DNA from 2 places in the Flavobacterium sp. 2755 genome. Region 2 is predicted to be linked to the other one. Evidence: riboswitches for the same ligand, from Rfam matches in the RefSeq annotation. Region 2 holds a riboswitch; the other holds the start of a gene.
What was found. Region 2 has a riboswitch for S-adenosylmethionine ahead of J2Y38_RS06460 (alpha/beta fold hydrolase). Riboswitches for the same ligand answer to the same signal wherever they lie in the genome.

Region 1: it holds a riboswitch for S-adenosylmethionine, as region 2 does, so the genes downstream of both, J2Y38_RS19750 (TlpA disulfide reductase family protein) here and J2Y38_RS06460 (alpha/beta fold hydrolase) in region 2, are expected to answer to the same signal.

The regions. Positions count from the first base shown of each region.
Region 1 covers NZ_JAVDTG010000009.1:195,232-205,704, forward strand. Annotated here, with positions in the region: gene J2Y38_RS19740 (NADP-dependent oxidoreductase) at 1-49, opposite strand, end outside; gene J2Y38_RS19745 (aminotransferase class V-fold PLP-dependent enzyme) at 388-1,860, opposite strand; gene J2Y38_RS19750 (TlpA disulfide reductase family protein) at 2,063-3,052, opposite strand; SAM riboswitch class I at 3,331-3,431, opposite strand; gene J2Y38_RS19755 (hypothetical protein) at 3,703-4,257, opposite strand; gene J2Y38_RS19760 (nitronate monooxygenase) at 4,324-5,409, opposite strand; gene J2Y38_RS19765 (nuclear transport factor 2 family protein) at 5,426-5,803, opposite strand; gene J2Y38_RS19770 (SDR family NAD(P)-dependent oxidoreductase) at 5,877-6,611, opposite strand; gene J2Y38_RS19775 (4-oxalocrotonate tautomerase family protein) at 6,617-6,835, opposite strand; gene J2Y38_RS19780 (YceI family protein) at 6,841-7,395, opposite strand; gene J2Y38_RS19785 (Crp/Fnr family transcriptional regulator) at 7,716-8,288, opposite strand; gene J2Y38_RS19790 (DoxX family protein) at 8,459-8,845, shown strand; gene J2Y38_RS19795 (SDR family NAD(P)-dependent oxidoreductase) at 9,116-9,994, shown strand; gene J2Y38_RS19800 (AraC family transcriptional regulator) at 10,307-10,473, shown strand, end outside.
Region 2 covers NZ_JAVDTG010000002.1:611,407-621,879, forward strand. Annotated here, with positions in the region: gene J2Y38_RS06435 (TonB-dependent receptor domain-containing protein) at 1-2,016, shown strand, start outside; gene J2Y38_RS06440 (hypothetical protein) at 2,569-2,757, shown strand; gene J2Y38_RS06445 (O-acetylhomoserine aminocarboxypropyltransferase/cysteine synthase family protein) at 2,835-4,139, shown strand; gene J2Y38_RS06450 (aspartate kinase) at 4,369-5,457, shown strand; gene J2Y38_RS06455 (hypothetical protein) at 6,002-6,202, shown strand; SAM riboswitch class I at 6,392-6,500, shown strand; gene J2Y38_RS06460 (alpha/beta fold hydrolase) at 6,579-7,562, shown strand; gene thrA (bifunctional aspartate kinase/homoserine dehydrogenase I) at 7,564-9,978, shown strand; gene J2Y38_RS06470 (OsmC family protein) at 10,051-10,473, shown strand, end outside.

The DNA of each region.
Region 1 (10,473 bases), on a different contig from region 2:
CATCTTCTAATTGAAATTCCCGGTTTTCCTGTAATACAATTGCTTTCATTTTTATCGTTTTGTTATACAAAAGTATAGCTGTTAAGTTTTTTTTAAACACATAGAGACATAGTTTTTCTTTGTGGTAAAAGGCGTTTCACTTGTTTAAACAAACATAGCTAGTCAGTATTTGTCATTCCGAGGAACGAGGAATCGCACTCGCAACTCGTCAAAGATTGGCAACATTCTGTACGGAGTTTCTTGTGCGATTCCTCGTTCCTCGGAATGACAAACAAACTTTTTACATTTCCTTTGTTTAAACAAACATAACTATGTGTTAGAAACTAGTTTCTTTTTATCAACTTTTATACAAACTAAAAAAATCTATGTTTCTATGTGTTTAAACATTTAATCCAGCTTAAACCATTCATTTACTTCTTCCGCTATAGTTTCTTTAATTTCAGGATTTTCAAATTCATTTGTAACCGAATAATACTCGTAATCTTTCTGCCATTTTTTATAATGTAAAGATACTTGTTCAATTGCGTCACAGATAAAATTAAGCTCATCATTTGTCGTAATTGGATGCAGCGACAAACGCACCCAGCCCGGTTTATTAGTTTGATTTCTTTCCAGAAGTTCGTTTGTAATTTGCGCCGATTTCTTTTCGTTTATATTAAACAAATAATGCGCATAAGTACTTGCACATGACCAGCCTCCGCGAACCTGAATTCCGAAACGGTCATTTAAAAGCCTTACGATTAAATTATAGTGAATATCTTCGATTATAAAAGAAACACAGCCGATTCTTTCTGTTTTTAAATCTCCTAAAATAGACAAACCTTTTATTTTTTGAAGTCTTGAAAAACAAAGAGCAAGCAGTTCTTTTTCTCTGTTTTTGATGTTTGCCACTCCCATTTTATCTTTTAATTCTAAAGCCAAAGCAGCTCTTATTACTTGTAGAAAGCCTGGTGTCCCGCCATCTTCTCTAACTTCTTTGTCCTCGCTATAACAATATCTGCCTAACGGATTCGTCCATTTTACATTTCCTCCGCCCGGATTATCGGGAAACTCAGATTGATATAATTTTTCATTAAAAACCAAAACACCGCAAGTTCCCGGTCCGCCTAAGAATTTATGCGGAGAAAAGAAAATAGCATCTAATTGCTGTTCCGTATCTTTTGGGTGCATATCGATTTTGACATACGGTGCCGAAGCTGCAAAATCAACAAAACAAAGTCCGCCGTTTTGATGCATGATTTTAGCCAATTCATGATAAGGCGTAATAATTCCTGTAACATTGGAACAAGCCGTAAACGAACCTATTTTTAAGCTTCTGTGAGCGTATTTTTTAATTTCTTCGGAAAGGATTTTGGGATCAACTAAATTATTTTCGTCTGGAGGCAGAATAACAACATCGGCATTGGTTTCATACCACGAAACCTGATTCGAATGATGCTCCATATGCGTAATAAAAACAACTGGTTTATCATTTTCATACTCTTTTCGCAAACGCATAATGCGGTGTAATTTTGATAAAGCTGCTGTCATTCCGGTTCCGGTTGTCACCAAAACATCAGATTCATTGGCATTTACTGATTTCTTAATGATATCTCTCGCATATTGATAAGCGTGCGTTGAAGTCTTTCCTGTCTGACTAGAAAGTGAATGCGTATTGGCAATCATTGGACCAATCTTATTGAGCATAATATCCTCAATTGGAGCGTATAATCTACCACTGGCAACCCAATCTGCATAAAGCAGGTTTTGCTTTCCGTAAACGGATTTAAAGCGGTGATCTACTCCTATTGTATTTTCTCTAAATTTAGAGAAGTAACACTCCAACTCGATTGGTTCTGTTGTTGTCTCAATAGCATTCATTTCCTTTATCATTTTAATTAACTAAATTTATTATTTGGGCTTATATAAGTTCTGTTTGTCATTCCGAGGAACGAGGAATCTTCGCAAGTAGCTCTGCAAAGATTGTCAATTATGATTGTCGAGTTTCTTGTGAAGATTGCTTCGCCAGTTCGCTATCGCTCGGGTCCTCGTTCCTCGGAATGACAAAAATGAAAATAGTCTTCTAAATCTTTTTTTCTAAAAGTGATTTTAGTGTAGTCTGCAATTCTTCTCCGTGAAGATTTTTTGCCACGATTATTCCTTTTGAATCCACTAAATAATTCCCAGGAATCGCTCTTACTCCATATAATTTTGCAATAGCACTATTCCAGAAAAGTAAATCAGAAACATGAGTCCAAGTCAAGTTATCATCCTGAATTCCTTTAATCCAGTTTTCTTTCTTTTTATCTAAAGAAACACCTACAATGTTAAATCCTTTGTCATGATATTCTTTGTAAGCCGCCACGATATTCGGATTTTCTCTTCGGCAAGGCCCGCACCATGAAGCCCAAAAATCAACTAAAGTATATCCTTTTAAATTTTCTGAAAGACGAACTGGTTTACCTTGCGGATCATTAGCAGTAAAATCTGGGGCTTTTTTACCAACCGCTAATCCGTCTAAAACAGTAACCAGTTCTTTAAGTTCTTTCACGTAAGTGGTACTTTGCAGACTTTTATCAAGCAAAGCAATGTTTTGAGTAATTTGTTCCGGCGTTAATCTATACGACCAGTTTCTGTACAATACATAAGCCGAAACAATAGATTTAGGATTTTCTGTAATGAATTTACTGATTTCTACATCTTTTGATTTTTTATAGGAATCAAATAAATTCTGAGATTCAGAACCTTCAACTACAGAACTTGTATAATATTTCTTCGGACTTAATTTTACTGTAATTGGCGTTTTTTCAAGGAAAATATACAATGGAGAATCTTCTGTGTTTACGCTTAAACCATATAATTCTGGAGTTTTTACTTTAGTTTTAAAACTAAAACTTCCGTCTTTTACTTTTACCGAATCAATTGTGGTAAACATTTTATTGTGGAATTTTTGCAAATACACATATTGAGCAACTGTATCGACAACAGTTCCTTTTAATTGTAAATTATTTTCTTGTGCCTGAGTTTGTGCAACTCCAAGAAATAAGGCAAAACCTAATAGTATTTTTTTCATTTTATTTTGATTTTAAGGTGATGATATGATTTTTATTATAGTTTAATATTGGGGCAAAAGAATTCCTTTAAGCCGATATAAAAAGGCTTTTAGTAAATGGTATTTAAAAGAAATGAGAGAGAGTTTAATGCTTTCGCATTCGGAAACCGGCAAGACTATATTCTTCGAAGATTGAATTCAAAAGTTCGTCACTGTCGTGTAAAAAATGTAGTTTGGTTTTCATTTTAAAAAATAAATAATTTCAACAATGATGATCTTATTCAGATTTGCGCCAATCTTTCTTATCTGTCCCGCAAGACGGGAAGGATTTAGCACCTTATTCGATAACAGGTTGCTAAGACTTCATAGGGCCTGCTCCCTCAGTCTTTCTGGATAAGTATCATTCAGAATTTTTCTGTGATACAAATATATATTAATTCTACCGAATTAGTAGTGTTTAAAATTATTTTTTTTGAATTTTATTTGAAAAACATTTTACACGAAATACAAATGATTGATTTTTAGACAATTAAAACAGAATAATAAATTTTAATAATTCCTTATTTTATAATGGAAATTCATACGTTTGATAGAATAAAATTGACTAATTCTGCTTTTTTACTGTAGAAAAAGCATAAAAAAACTCATTCCGTTTTTGAAATGAGTTTGTATTAAAGCTGAACAACATAATTTTTTAGTGTTCCGCAGTTATGATCAACATCAAAAAAAAGCTGGTCGTTCGAAATACCAGACCATCGTTTAAAATTGAAAATTCCATAAAGACTAAATCTATTTATTTTTTTTAATAAATCATCTTTGGAGAGCTTTTCTTTTAATTCGGCAATCAATAAAAAACTAAACAAGGAGAATAATTCATAAAATACAGCTTCATTTTCTATGAAATCATCTTTTTTCAGAACAACAAAATATTCCTTATAAGTAACTTTTTTGTTTTGAATAAAAATATGTTCTTTAAGTAATTTAATATTTTTATCAATTGATTTTTCATAAGCCGAATCTCCTAAATATATTTTATAACCTTTATTTTCAGAAGATAAAACCAATAGAATATAATCTGAATTAATACCGTCTTTTTTGAAAAAATATTCTTTTCTTTTCAAGAACTTTTCTAATTCTAAAACCTTGAAGTCGCATTTTATCAAAGAATGGTTTTTATCCTTTCCTATTTTTGCCGATTCAATTTTAATATTCTTCTTTAACTTCATTTAAAAATTATTGATTTGAAATTACAGTGATTTTCTCCAAAGCTTGTTAATTAAAACAACCTAAAGTTAAGATTTTAATCCATCAAAATACGCTGTAGTTTCTTCAATCAATGAATGCATCAATTCCTTTGCTTTTGTATGCTTTAAGATTGGCGAAATTTGTCCTCCCCAAAATAATATCATATCCCATTTTTGCTGATCGAGTGCTGCTTTTCTCAAAGGAGAAATAAAAGTAGTTTGTAATGGAAAAGGCAGAATATTCGATTCTTTTCCTATAATATCTTTTGCAATTCGGCTTGTAATTCCGCGTCCGAGTCTTCCGGTGTATGCGCGTGAAAGTGTTGTATATTTTGCAGCATCAGAAAATAACATTTCTCTGTGAATAGGCAATGCATTCGATTCATCGACAGCTAAAAAAGCCGTTCCTATTTGGGCTGCGCTTGCGCCTAATGTTAAGGCTGCGGCAACTCCTTTTCCGTCGGCAATTCCGCCAGCTGCAATGATTGGAGTTTTAATTTTTTCGCGCATTAACTGCAGTAAAACAAAAGTTCCGGTTACAGATGCTTCGGCATTGGTTAAAAAAGAAGGTCGGTGTCCGCCAGCTTCAAAACCAGAAGCAATAATCATATCTACACCTTTACTTTCCAGAAAAATAGCTTCATCAAGCGTTGTAGCCGCGCCGACGGTAACAATTCCTGATCTTCGAAATTGTTCTAAAACATCATCTGAAGGAACGCCAAACATAAAGCTGAAGACCTTGGGTTTAACATCTAAAATAACTTGTAACTGGTTTTCGAATCTCGATTGAAACGGTGCAGGTTTTTCCGGTAACGGAATTCCTAACTCGTCATAATAAGGTTTAAAAAGTGCTTTTGTTTTCTCAAATTGTTCATCGGTTAAACCTCCATCCGGAATATCATGATCTGAAACCCAAAGATTAATATTGTATGGTTTATCCGTGGCTGCTTTTATTTGTTTATCAACTTCATAAATTTCCTGCGGACTTAAAGTGTAAGCTCCATAACCGCCTAATCCGCCAAGATTAGAAACCGTCGCCGTTAATTCTACCGTTGATAAATTGCCTCCAAAAGGGCCTTGCAAAATTGGATAATCAATTCCTAACAGTTCCTTAGCTTTTGTATTGTACCACATAGCTTCAAAATTTAAGTTATTTATTGGTATCAGTCAACATTTTATTGACGATAAGCCATTTGCCATTAATCTTATGGAAAGATAAAAAATCCCTATAATTAAAGTCGTACATTTTAACATTTAATTCCGCTACAGCGATAGAATTTACAACGCTTATATGCAAAATTTCACCTTTAAAAGGTTTTCCTGAATCCTTTGGACTTTGTCTGTTTTTAACGCCGTCTAAATACAAATCAACGGTTTTGAAGTACGGTTGTCCGTTTATATCTCCGAAAAGGAATGTTCCAGGTTGAAAAATACTCCCAAGCAAGATTTCATCACCTTCATAAATACCTTTAAAGTAATAGTTTTCTATTGCATCGGTAATAGCCTGAATTTCTATTTGATTTTCCATTTTATTAGTATTTTGAGCTTTTATGCCCTGAAAACTCCAGAGCATAAAAGCAGTTAATAATATCGTTTTCACCTTAATTTAAATTGTGTCCTGCACCTTTTCCACCATCCACATTGATGATTGATCCGGTAATAAAATTGCTTTTGGCAACTGTGTAGACCATTTCAGAAACATCGTCGATCTCACCTACTCTGTTTAATAAATGCAAACCGGCACTTTGATCTGCGTTATCTCCGTGCATTGGCGTACGAATTACACCCGGCGCAACGGTATTGAAACGAATGTTTTGTTTCCCAAATTCTGCTGCTAACTGAATCGTTAAAGCATGAATTGCTCCTTTACTTGCAATTGGAGCCGAAGCCGGCCATCCGCCTAAACCATGATTTACTAATGGAGTTCCAATATTGATTACAACCCCGCCTTGTTGTTTTAGCATTTGCGGAAGCACTGATTGTGTAGTGAAATAAGTTCCTTTTAGGTTGGTTTTCAAAAATGTATCTAAATACGCTTCATCCACTTCTAAAAATGGTTTGCTTGCAAAAATCCCTGCATTATTAACCAATACATCTACAGAACCAAATTTTTCTAAAGCAATTTTAACCAATTGTTCTCCGGTTCTTTTATCACTTACGTCTCCTGCAAACATTGCAAGGTTTTCGCCTGCGCCAAATTCGTTGAAAGTTTTTTCTAATGAAGCTGCTGTAACTGAGTTTATAACCACATTATCGCCTCTGTCTAAGAAATATTTAGCGATTCCTTTTCCGATACCAGAAGCTGCTCCGGTAACGATTATTGTTTGTTTTTTCATGATGTTTATTTTTTGTCGGCTGTTATGCCTTTTTCTCTTAATACTGATACTTGTTCTCCTGCATAACCCCAATCGTCTAATTCAATTTCCTGAATCACAACGTGAGTCAAATGCGGATCTTTATTTAATACTTCTGTAATCAGGTTGGTAATGCCGCTGATTAATTGTTGTTTTTGCCCGCGTGTTACTCCTTCGCGGGTCAATTCGATTTTTACGTAAGGCATGATAATTAGTTTTTAGATTGTCCTGTAAAAACAGCTTCGGCAGTGATATTAAAATCAAGCTCAAAGTCATTGTAGATTAAGGTATCTCCCAAATCTTTGAAGAAATTTCCTGAACGGAATTTGATATCGTATTTGGTACGATCGATAATCAATTTACCTCCAAGTGAAAGTGTGTTGTTGTCATTGTTTACCTGCACGTCAAACCCAACAAGATGTGTAATATCTTTTATAGTCAGGTTTCCTTCAAGATGATACGTTGTGCCTGATATTTCTTTTACGCTTAAAATATCTAATGTTGCTGTTGGGAATTTTTCGATAGAGAAAAAATCATCAGATGCAAGGTGTCCTGCAAATTGAGTGTTCGTTGCCGGATCTGTTACATCCAGAATTTTAATAGAAGTCGTGTCAATAACAACATTTCCTCCTTTTATTTTTCCATCATTAAAGATGAAACTACCATTTTTGATACCAATTGTACCATTATGTGCACCAGTAACTTTTCTACCAGTCCATTCTACGCTGCTGTTTGAGCTTACGATTTCAAAATTTATTGTTTCCATTTTTATTGTATTTAAAAGTACAGTACAAAGGAACGGCGACTATGGAAATCGGTTACGTGATGTAGATCACATTCTTATTTTTTAGGTTCAAAGGGTCAAAGAGACAAAGAGACAAAGGTTTTTATATTGATGTAGAATTTAAAACATAGCCAGCGGTTTCAACCGCTGGAACGCAAAGTTTTGTCATAATCTAAATCCCTGTGGTTGAAACCACAGGCAATATTTCTCAGCAGTAAAATAATCTGCTCAATCCGAAAATCTGTGAGAAACCAAATATGCGCAAAACAAAAAAATGAATCCGTAAAATCCGTGGGCTAAAATCAAGAATTATAAAGTCGGCTAAGGGTTTCTCTCGAAACACCTAAATAAGCCGCAATTAAATGCTTCGGAACTAAATTGTATAATTGAGGATATAAAGCCAAAAGTTCTTCGTAACGAATTTTGACATTATTATTCATAAAAGATAAAAGTCTTTTTTGAGATGCTATGTAACCTTTGTTCGTTCTCCATCTAAAGAAATGTTCCACCTGATGAAATTCGGCGCAGAGTTTTTCGCGGTCGCTGTTAGAAAGGCAAAGCACTTCGGCGTCCGTAATACAATCAACATTTATAGCGGCGGGAGTTTGGTTGTAAAGTGCATTATAATCAGATGTCCACCAAGTTGGCATGGCAAACTGCAAAATGTACATTTTGATTTCATCATTTATATAAAAAGCTTTCAGACAACCCGAAATCACAAAATACTCACAATCGACTTTATCGCCTGCGCTAATAATCGTCTGCCCTTTTTTAAAAGATAATGGTTTGAAATGCGAAAAGAAATAATCAAACTCTTCCTCTGTCAGCGAAACTGTTTTGGTGATATGTTCTTTTAAAAGTGTTTTGGCTTCCATTTTAAATGGTGACTATTGGGTTTGAAAATCTTTTGTAAAGTTATAAAATCAAATGAACTTATTGATTGTCTATTTCGGATTTGAATTTGTCCGTTTCACCAAAATTTGAATATGAAATCGATTGCCGTTGCCGCAAATTTGTCCTGTTTAACAACTTAAAATTTAAAATCATGAATGCAAAAACAACAAAAATTATTTATTGGACAGGAATTATTTTAACTTCTTTATGGTTTGGTGCCAGCGGATTTTTTGAACTTACAACCAACAAATTAGTTTGGGAAATTACACAACTATTAGGTTACCCAGCTCATTTTATTTACATCTTAGGAGTAATGAAAGTTTCAGGAGTCATCACTTTATTAATTCCGAATAGGTTATTACGATTAAAAGAATGGGTATTTGCGGGAGTATTTTTTGATATCATTTTCGCTTTCTTTTCAAAATTGGTTGTATTAGGTTTCCCTGCAACTATTGATGCTATTATTGCTTTTGTTATGGTAAGTGTTACTTATATAATGTTTAGAAGATTATATACTGCAACTTATACAGTTAACTAATTTTTTTCGCCACAAAGTCGCGAAGACGCAAAGTTTTTATTTCACGCAGATTTAAAAATATCTGCGCACATCTGCTTAAATCTTTTTAAATCTGCGTGAAATAAAAAATCCTATTAATCCTTTTAATCTGTGGCAAAAAAAACTTAGTGCCTTTGTGTCTTCGTGGCAAAACATCTTCGAGCCTTTAAACAAATAATTTTGAGCTTTTCAACAAAACAACAACCTCCATTACTGACGTAAATTTGTAATGAACTTAAAAACACAATTACAATGAACAAAATATGGTTTATTACAGGAAGCTCTCGAGGGTTAGGACGTAATCTTACTGAAGCAGTTTTAGAAAGCGGTGACAAAGTGGCTGCAACTGCACGAGACATTAATCAGTTAAATGATTTAAAAGAAAAATTTCAGGATCAGATTCTGCCTTTGAAATTAGATGTTAACAATTATGATGAAGTTCATCAGGCAGTAAATAAAGCTGTTGAGCATTTCGGAAGAATCGATGTATTGGTTAACAATGCAGGATTCGGAATTATTGGCGCTGCGGAAGCTTATACAAGCGAACAAGTTAGAAGTCAGTTAGAAACCAATTTATATGCGCCAATTGAAATTACACGCGCTGTTTTACCTTTTATGCGTAAACAAGGTTCTGGCCGAATTTTACAAATAAGCTCTGTTGGCGGACGCGTTGGAAATCCGGGTTTAACAATCTATCAGGCAGCGAAATTTGGTCTTGGCGGATTCACTGAGGCTTTAGCCAAAGAAGTTGCTCCACTTGGAATTTTAGTTACCAGCGTAGAACCAGGCGGATTCCGTACGGATTGGGCTGGTGCATCGATGACGTATGCCGAAGATATTGAAGGTTATGAAATGGTGAAACAACGTACCGATTTCTTTAAAGGAGGAAATTTTGTTCCGGTTGGTGATCCTGAAAAAGCGGCTAAAGTGATGGTTGATCTGGCTTCGCATCCACATCCGCCTGTACATCTTGTATTGGGAAGCGAGGCAATTGGAATTTTACAAAATGCTGATAAAAGCAGAACGGAAGAAATGGAGAAATGGATGAATGTTAGTTTGTCTACAGATCATGAAGATTCTGGAAGTTTTTTTGATTCAGCTCAGGGAAAATGGTATACTGGTAAGAAATAAGCATTATCAATGGTTAATGCATAATTTTTTAAACACATAGGGACATAGTTTTTCTTTGTCTATAAAGGCGTTTCACTTGTTTGAATAAACATAGCTTATTGTTTATCACACAGATTTAGCAGATTTATGCAGATTAAATTTAAAAAAAAATCTGCGTATATCTGCTTAAATCATTAAAATCTGCGTGAAATATTTTAAACATAAAGCTATGTGTGAAAATCTAGATTTTTAAAACATCTTTTATTTAGAATATAATCTATGTTTCTATGTGTTTAAAATATTCTCCAACTTTAATTTTTATAAATTTGTGATATGAACGATTCAAAAATAAATCAGAAAACCTCGCCCATTGCGTATTCCTGCTATTACACACAAAATCGTGAAGGCGAGCAATTTGCTGCACAACATGTTTTGAGTTTTCAGATTTCGGGAGTTCTGACTTTAAATAATGGGAATAAAGAATATGTTTTTAATCCTGG
Region 2 (10,473 bases):
AATTCGGCACAAATTATAAGTTCGATACAACAATATGCTCCACAAGTAAGTTATTTTACTCCGGCACAGCAAACAGCAATTTCATCTGCAACAACAATTACGCAATTGCAGACCGCACTTAATTTTGATGTTACTAATAATGAGTTAGCCTACAGAGGACAAGAAAGAGCCGATTATAATATGAGTGTTGGTCAGTCAGAACTGGCTTCGGGACAAGCGTATTATAATGCAAAATATCCTTTAACAGAAACAACTTCCTTATATTCTTTTGGTGGAGTATCGTATAGAGATGGTAAATCGTATGCTTTTAACAGACTTCCAAATGGTTCAGGAACTTTCACGCAAGTTTATGAAAACGGATTTTTACCAGAAATCGAATCGGGAATTTTAGATGCTTCTGCGGCACTTGGAGTGAATACGCAATTATTTGGATTTGATACAGATTTGAGTTCAAACCTTGGAACAAACTCTTTTAAATATGATGTAAACAATACGATCAATGCAACTTTGGGTGTAAATTCTCCTTCTAGTTTTGATGCCGGTAAAGTTTCCTTTTTACAAAGCACAACCAATTTAGATTTCAGCAGAAAATTTGATTTTCTTGCAGGTTTAAACGTTGCATTTGGTGGAGAATTCAGATATGAAAATTACCAAATAAAACAAGGTGAAGAAGGTTCATACGGATTATATGATGTAAACGGGGCCTTAGTTTCGGGAGTTTTGCCAACTACTTCACCCTTAATTGTGACTGATTTCTTTGGAAACAAACGTGGAGCAGGAGCACAGGGATTTTCAGGCTTTCAGCCTTCGGATGCTAAAGAAAGAGACAGACGAAGCGGTGCAGCTTATATTGATTTAGAATTAAATGCAACCGAAAACTGGCTGTTAAACGGAGCCGCACGTTATGAAAACTATTCAGATTTTGGAAGTACGGTTACTTTTAAACTGGCTTCTCTTTTAAAACTAAACGATAATATCAACTGGAGAATTTCTGGACAAACAGGTTTTAGAGCGCCATCTTTACAGCAAAAATATTTTGAAGCAAGTTCAACTCAGTTCATTAATGGATCTCCATATCAGGTTGGTTATTTTACAAATGATTCTCAGGCAGCAAAAAGTATAGGTGTAGAAAATTTAAAACCAGAGAAATCAAAAAGTATCAGCACAGGATTTACATTTAAAATTCCGGAAGCTAATATTACAATAGCAACCGATGCTTATTTTACAAGAATTAACGACAGAATTGTTTTGTCTGGACAATATGCAAGACCTACAGATGCGCAGATAAATGCAGCTACATCTCAAACCCAAAAAGATGCCTTGACATTGTTTCAACAAGCATTTGATTTAAAAGGTGTAGAAAGAGCTTCGTTCTGGACAAACGGAATTGACTCTGAAACGAAAGGAATTGATGTAGTAATTTCTCAAAAGTACGATGTTATTCAGGATTTTGTAATCAGAAATGATTTTGCTTTAAGTTATAATGAAACAAAAAGAGTAGGAGATTTACATATTCCGCAATCTATTGTTAATGCAGGAGGAGATCCTTATATATATTCATTTTTTCCTGAGTCAAGCCGAGTGTATTTAGAAGAAGCAATTCCGAAATTGAAAGCGAACTTAACTACAACTTTCAGTATTAAAAAACTGGATATTTATTTAAGAAACAGTTATTTCGGAAAAGTAACAGATCCGGGAGCGACAGATGTTAATTTAGATGGATTTGCTTCTGTTTACGAACATCCGGAATACAGCGCAAAACTGGTTACTGATTTATCTTTCGGATATCAAATCAACGAACATTTTAGAGCTACAGTTGGTTTTAATAATATAGGAGATGTTTATCCGGACAGAAATAATCCGTCAACTCCGGCTTTCACCAATACAACTCCAACTTTATCTCCGGCACCAAGTGCTGACTTGACAAATGCAAATCAGTTTGCATATTCAAGAGCTGTATCGCAATTTGGATTAAACGGAAGATTTGGATTTGCTCGTTTGAGCTTTAAGTTCTAAAAATATGGGCCACAGATTATACTGATTAAATGGATTGACACTGATTTTTTTGAATCAAGGTAATTCTATAAAAACAGGCCACAGATTTTACTGATTAAACGAATTAGCACTGATTTTTAAAATCAATGTAATCTTTTTAATCTGTGGCTAACCTTTTTCAATCCATGTAAATGGTTTTTATATTAGATTAAATAAAAAAGAAACCTGTGTCAATCCGTTTAATCCGTATAATCTGTGGTCAATTTTTAAAGCGAAAGCCAGTATTTACGCAGCCTATAAAAATTTTAATGTTAAATATCAAAATTTTATTTGGCAGTTAAATAAATAAATATTACATTTACTCTATCGAATTAGTCGAGTTTAAAAAAAAGAAATTAAAATGAAAACAATAGCAAGAAGAAATATGATGTGTTGTAGTATGATGCAAATGTGCATCCAACCTTGCTGTTGCCAAAAGTGAAAGATAAAATCTTTGTTATAGTTAACCTATAAGCCCTTTTGGTCGCCATCCGAAAGGGCTTTTTTCATTTCCACATTTTAAATTTTAAAATCATGAAAACATTAAATTCAATCGCCATAGAGTATTTATTGAGAAACGATTCTCAAATAAACAATAATAGATCAGAAGAGATCACAAAAGAAGTTATCAGAATAAAAACGGAGCAAGATAGAAAAAGTCAAAAATCATTGCTGTTTCAAATGTATGATCTTGAAATAGAAGGAGAACTTCCTTTTGCATAAATCAATTCACAATTTCAATTTCAAAAATCAATTACAATATATATAAGTATTAATAATATTTAAAAAACTAAGAAATCATGAGTACACAAAAATTTGCAACAAACGCATTACACGCAGGACATGATGTAACTAAAAATTCTGGAACAAGAGCAGTGCCAATTTACCAAACATCATCATACGTATTTAATAACGCAGATCATGCTGCCAATTTATTTGGTCTTGCCGAAGCGGGATTTATCTACACCAGATTAAACAACCCAACAAATGATGTTTTAGAACAGCGTTTAGCGGCGCTCGAAGGCGGAATTGGAGCTGTAGTTACAGCATCTGGAGCATCGGCAATTTCAACAACATTTTTGACTTTGTTAAGAACCGGCGATCATATTGTAGCCTCAAATAGTTTATACGGCGGAACGTACAACTTATTAAGTGTAACATTACCGCGTTTAGGAATTACAACCACCTTTGTAGATCCTTCAAAACCTGAAAACTTCACTAAAGCAGCTAAAGAAAATACCAGAGCATTCTTTGTAGAATCACTGGGGAATCCAAAACTGGATGTATTAGATTTAAAAGGAATTTCGGCGGAAGCCAAAGCATTCAAAGTGCCATTTATAGTAGATAATACAGTTGCGACACCTTATTTATTAAACCCAATTAAATATGGTGCCGATATTGTAATTCACTCCTTAACAAAATATATTGCCGGAAACGGAACTTCATTAGGTGGCGCGATTATCGACGCCGGAACTTTTGACTGGTCTAACGGAAAATTCCCTGAATTTACAGAACCTTCTGCAGGATATCACGGATTAGTATATCACGAAGCTTTAGGAAATGCAGCCTTTATTGCAAAAGCAAGAATTGAAGGATTACGTGATTTTGGAGCAGCTTTAAGTCCATTTAATGCTTTCCAGATTATTCAGGGATTAGAAACCTTACCAATCCGAATTAAAAAACACAGCGAAAATGCTTTGGTTCTGGCCGAATGGTTAGAGAAACAAGATGAGGTGGTTTGGGTAAATTACCCAGGTTTAAAATCAAGTAAATATTATGATTTAGCAAAACAATATCTTCCTGAAGGACAAAGCGGTGTGATCACTTTTGGACTAAAAGGAGGTTTTGATGCCGCTAAAAAAGTGGTAGACGAAACAAAATTGTTCTCACTTCTGGCTAATATTGGTGATACAAAATCGCTGATTATCCACCCGGCGAGTACTACGCATCAACAATTGTCAGAAGAAGAGCAATTGGCTACAGGAGTTTCAAAAGATTTAGTCCGACTTTCTGTTGGAATAGAAGATGTAGAAGATTTAATCGCCGACTTACAATCGGTTTTTGAAAGCGTAACTCAGTCGCAGTATAGTATCAATAAAAATTAGGTTTTTTTGTTTTTTGTTTGAAAAATTGCCTTTAGCAGCGTGAGTTCTGCTAGAGGTGATTTTTTATGAAAAAAGAAATCAAGATAAAAGTTTCACCATGATAAGTTATATAAGTTCATTGTAGAGACGCACTGTTGTGCGTCTAAAATTATAAACGTTGATAAATTAAATGAACTTATATAACTTATATGGTTTACTAAATATAGATATGTTTTAAAAAATTAAAATTATGTCAAAGCTTAAAATAAATATTATCCTTTTTGGGATTGGAAATATAGGAAGTACATTAATCAATCAGATTATCGAAAGTCAGGAGTTTTTTCTGCAAAGTAAAAATGTCGATTTTCATTTTCCGATAATTACCAATTCTACCGTTGCCTTTTTCGAGAAAGAAGGCGTGGGATATGCGTGGGAAACCAATTTTAGAGAATTGGTCGTTCCTTTTAGAGTGCAGGATATTATCGAATTTGCAAAAGAAAACGAGTTCGAAAATCTAATCGCTGTTGATGCAACCGCAAGTGATGAACTTATTGGTCATTATAATACGTTGATCGAAAACGGATTTAATATTGTTGCTGTCAATAAAAAGGCAAATACACTGCCCATTGACCTTTATAAACAATTAAGAGAAAATCTTAAAAAGTACGACAAAGAGTTTTTATATGAAACCTCGGTTGATACCGGGTTTCCCGTTTTGCAGACTTTAAGGGATTTATATTTCTCAGGAGAAAAAATCACCAAAATTAGAGGCGTATTTTCAGATAATCTTAGTTATGTCTTTAATCGTTTTTCTGCCGAGGAAAATACATTTTCATCTATTTTAAAAGATGCCAGCCTTCTCGGATTAATGCGATCTACTTTTAAAGAGGATTTATCAGGAAATGATACGGCAAGAAAATTGTTGATTTTAACCCGTGAAATTGGCAAAGAATTCGAACTTTCTGATATTAAAATCAATCCTCTTATTGGAGAAGAACACTTGGAGAAAAACGGAATCCTTAATAAAGATGCCATTGACAGATCGTTTAAAATTGCCAAAATAACCCAGAAAGACAATCATGTTTTAAGATATATAGGAGAATTTGATATCGAGAAAAATACATTAGAAGTCAAATTAGTATCAGAACCTGTAACTTCAGCAATAGGACAATTAAAAGGTTCCGATTCTATTTTTGAGATTTATACCCAATCTTATGCCAGTACACCCATTGTACTTCAAAGTGCGTCGCCATGTAAACAGGCTATTTCAAGAGGTTTAATTACAGATATTTTAAAAGTAGCTGAAAAGATTAAAAATAAGGAAGCAGTCTGGCTATAAGTGGTTGTAATATTAGTAGTTCTTTGATAGATTGAAACTAAAAGTAAAGTTATTTTTTGTAAGATTATACTTCTTTTGATTCAAATTGTAATTTTGTAAGACGTTTTTTAACGATAAAAAGCTGTTTTTTAACGTTTTTTAAGAAAAAATAGGGTTTTGTAACTTGGAATATTGAAAAAATATTCGCACATTTGTAAGACAAGTAAGAACTGTTAAAAACAGCTCATTAATTGTTAAAATAAATATAGCTTTTGAGATCCTAATCACATCTAAAAAAAGCTTTTTAAAGAAAAGTAAATGCAAGATTTTTTTAAAATAACTGTCAAATCGCAAATGAATAAGTCCCTACAGATGAACATGATGTTTAATGTCGCACGTATTTGTGTACGCGTCTGTTGATACTAAAAGTATATATAAGTTCTATAAAAACTTAAACCCTTTTGGTATTAAAATCCAAAAGGGTTTTTTTATTCCGTTTGGCAAACATAACAAAGAATTAAAGGAAATATAAAGATTAAAAAATAACTAACTTAAACTTAATAATATGAGCGCAATAACTTACTTAAGAAAAAAACTTACAGGGTTCAGAAGTGCAAAAGCTGAAAGAAACAATCCGCCGCCTGTAAACGAATTAATCCACCCAAGTTTCGGTGTAACTGAAACAGATAAAAAAGCGGAGAAAAAAGCACCAAATTCATTATTGTTTTTGATGTACTCAAAAGAAAATGAAACCCTTTTCATCTAACTTGAAAAGCAGCCATAAAATAGGTTAAAACCTGCATGACTTTACTGGGCATAATGTTCGGTAATTTTGTGCGTACAAAAGTTTCTGATTGAATTATGTTTAAGAAATTGAGCAATCAGTTTCATTAAAATTTGTTAGTTTAAGAAATTAGTAGTTAATTTGCACCGTTAAGTTCAAAAACGTATTGAAATGTTATAAAGAAAGGAGGAGGGATTAGACCCGATGAATCCTTAGCAACCCTTCGTTAATTCGAAGAAGGTGCTGCATTCTACCACGCCCAAACGTGGAAAGATAACAACAAGAATTTTTCTAGTTTCAACTCTAGACTTTCTTTCTAATATTTCCACATACAAATCAATAATAAATAGATTTGAAATTGGAAAATATACCAAGTCCCATTATAATTCAAGATTTCATCACCGAAAGTGGTGCACTGTATCCGTCGTTACCGTTAAGTTTTACACTTTCCGGTAAACCACTTTATACTGCCCCAATTGTTTTGGTAAATCACGCCTTAACCGGAAACGCTCAGGTTACCGGCGAAAATGGCTGGTGGAATGATTTAATAGGCGAAGCAAAAACCATCGATACCAATCAATATACAGTTTTGGCGTTTAATGTTCCCGGAAACGGAAACGATTCGTTTATAATCGAAAACTATCAGGATTTTACAACCAGAGATATTGCTAAACTTTTCATCAAAGGATTAAAAGCTTTAAGTATTGAGCAGGTATTTGCCATTATCGGCGGTTCTGTTGGCGGTGGAATTGCATGGGAAATCCTGGCTTTAGAACCAAACATTACAGAACATTTAATCCCAATTGCAACCGACTGGAAATCGACCGACTGGATGATTGCAAACTGCTTTCTGCAAGAACAAATTCTGAACAATTCATCAAAACCAATTGAAGATGCCAGAATTCACGCCATGTTGTGTTACCGATCTCCTGAATCATTCAAAGAAAAATTTCAACGCACGATTAATCAGGATCTTTTGATTTTTAATATCGAAAGCTGGCTGGCACATCACGGAAAAAAACTACAGCAGCGCTATCAATTAGCATCATACAAATTGATGAATCAGCTGCTTAAAACCATAGATATAACCCGAAATAGCGAGGATTTCGAAACGCTAATATCCAAATCAAACGCTGCGATTCATATCGTAGCCATCAATTCAGATTTGTTTTTTACACCAAAAGAAAATCTGGAAACTTACAATGAATTAAAGAAATTTAAAAACAATGTTTTTTACAGCGAAATTGATTCGGTTCACGGACATGACGCTTTTTTAATCGAGTACAAACAATTAGATCACTTACTTGCCGATATTTTTAAGGCAGAAACAATAGCAAAATAAAATGAAAATATTAAAATTTGGTGGTAAATCATTATCAAACGGAGAAGGACTTAACAAAGTAGTTTCAATCATTACAGATAAAGTAAATCAAGGTGAAAAAATTGCCGTGGTTGTTTCTGCGCGCGGAAATGCAACAGATGAATTAGAAGATATTTTAAGAATTGCTGCCAAAAACGGAAACTACAAACCGCTTTTAGAAAGCTTTAAAGCATACCAAACTTCAGATTATCCGAAAGTTGATTTATCTGAAGAATTTAATATTTTAGATAAATTATTCGAAGGAGTAAGCTTAATTGGTGATTACAGCAACAAAATCAAAGATCAAATTTTGTCTAAAGGTGAATTGCTTTCGGCTAAATTATTGACTTCAATTTTAGTAGAAAAAGGAATTCCTGCCAATTTCGTTGATACAAGAGAATTATTAAAAACCGATTCTAAATTTGGTGACGCTCAGCCTTTGGAACAACTTTCAAAGAAAAACGTTATCAACTATTTCAAATTGCATAACGGTGAAACAGTAAATATCGTTACAGGTTTCATTGGTTCAAACAACAACAACGACACGACAACTTTAGGAAGAAATGGAAGTAATTATACCGCTTCGTTAATCGCAAATTATCTGGATGCCGAAGAACTTCAAAACTTTACACACGTTGACGGAATTTACACAGCAAACCCTGATTTAGTTGCCGATGCTAAAAAAATCGAATATTTATCGTTTAATGAAGCAAACGAATTGGCGAATTTTGGCGCAACAATTCTGCACGCCAAAACGATAATTCCTTTATTAGAAAAAAATATTCCGCTTCGTATTTTAAACACATTCAATCACGAAAATCACGGAACTTTAATCACTTCAAATTCTCAAAAAGAAGGAATTAAAACACTTTCTGTTTTAGAAAATGTTTCACTTGTAAATCTTGAAGGCCGAGGATTACTAGGGAAATCTGGAGTTGATGCCCGTATTTTTAAAGTAATGGGTGATCACAACATCAGTGTAAGTATCATTTCGCAAGGTTCTTCAGAAAGAGGAATCGGATTGGTTGTGGCAAAAGAAAAAGCAACACTGGCAATGGTTGAATTAGAAAAGGAATTCGAAAACGACTTTTATTCTAAAGATGTAAACCAGATCACAGTAACAGATAATGTTTCGGTAATTTCGATTATTGGACAGGATTTAAGCACGTTCCACAAACCATACACAGCATTAATCAAAAATAAAATAGTTCCCATTTTATTCAACAACACCGTAACAGGTAAAAACGTGAGTTTAGTTGTAAAGAAAGAAGAACTAAACAAAGCCTTAAACGTAATTCACGGAGAGATTTTTGGAGTTTCTAAAAAAATCAACATTGCGATTTTCGGTCACGGATTAGTGGGCGGAACTTTGATTAATCAAATTTTAGAATCGGCTTCTTCAATTGAAAAACGTAAAGATGTTAAGCTGAATGTTTTCGCAATTGCGAATTCTAAAAAGCTTCTTTTAAATAAAAATGGCGTAACTTCAAGCTGGAAAAATGACATTGAAACTAAAGGCGAACCGTACACAATTAAAGATATTATCGCTTACGCAAATGAGTATCATTTAGAAAACTTAATTGCGATTGATAATACGGCAAGTGCATCATTCGTAGAAAATTATGTTCCGCTTGTAGAAAGCAGTTTCGACTTGATTTCTTCAAATAAAGTAGCGAATACTTTGACGTACGGTTTTTACAAAGAATTGAGAAAAGCTTTGGCAGAAAACCAAAAGAATTATTTATACGAAACTAATGTTGGTGCAGGTTTGCCATTAATTGATACGATTAAATTGTTACATCTTTCTGGTGAAAACATTACAAAAATTAAAGGAGTTTTCTCTGGAACATTGAGTTATTTATTTAATAATTTCTCTGCAAAAGATGTTCCGTTTAGTGAAATTCTGAAAGAAGCAATTGATAACGGATATACAGAACCAGACCCGCGTGAGGATTTATGCGGAAATGATGTTGGAAGAAAATTATTGATTTTGGCGAGAGAATTAGATTTACAAAATGAGTTTGAAGAAATCTCTATTCAAAACCTGATTCCGGAACATTTACGCGAAGGAAATGTTGCTGATTTCTTAACCAAATTAAAAGAATTCGACCCAATTTACGAGAAAATAAAAGCTGATCAAAAACCAAATCATGTATTAAGATATATTGGTGAATTGTCTGGTGATTTACAAAATGATAAAGGAAATCTAGAAGTAAAATTAGTTTCTGTTCCTTCAGATACTGCTCTTGGCGGTTTAAAAGGTTCTGATTCATTCTTCGAAATTTATACAGAATCTTACGGAGATCGTCCAATTGTTATTCAAGGAGCAGGTGCAGGCTCTGCGGTAACGGCAAGAGGAGTTTTTGGAGATATTTTGAGATTATCTGATAAAGGGTAATTAAAATTTTAGATTGCAGATTTTAGAGTTTAGATTGCTGAACTCTGACAAATAAAAAAAAAGAAAAATAACATGAAAGTAACTTTGAACAGAGTAAATGACGCTTTTCATTTTAAGCTTAAAAATGAACGCGGACATGTAGTTGATGTTGACAGCAGAGCTGAATTTGGAGGAAGCGATTTAGGCGCAAGTCCGATGGAGTTGGTATTAATGGGCGTTGCAGGATGTAGCGCAATTGATATGATTTCGATTTTGAAAAAGCAACGTCAGGAAATCACTTCTTTTAACGCTGAGGTTGAAGGAACGCGTGTACAGATTGAAGAAGCAAAACCTTTTAAAGAAATCGATGTGGTTTTTTATTTAGAAGGTGATATCAATCCAGAAAAAGCACAGCGTGCCGCACAGCTTTCTTTCGAGAAATACTGCTCAGTTGCCAAAACGGTAGAACCAACAGCAACAATCAATTATAAAGTTGTTTTAAACAACATTCAATTA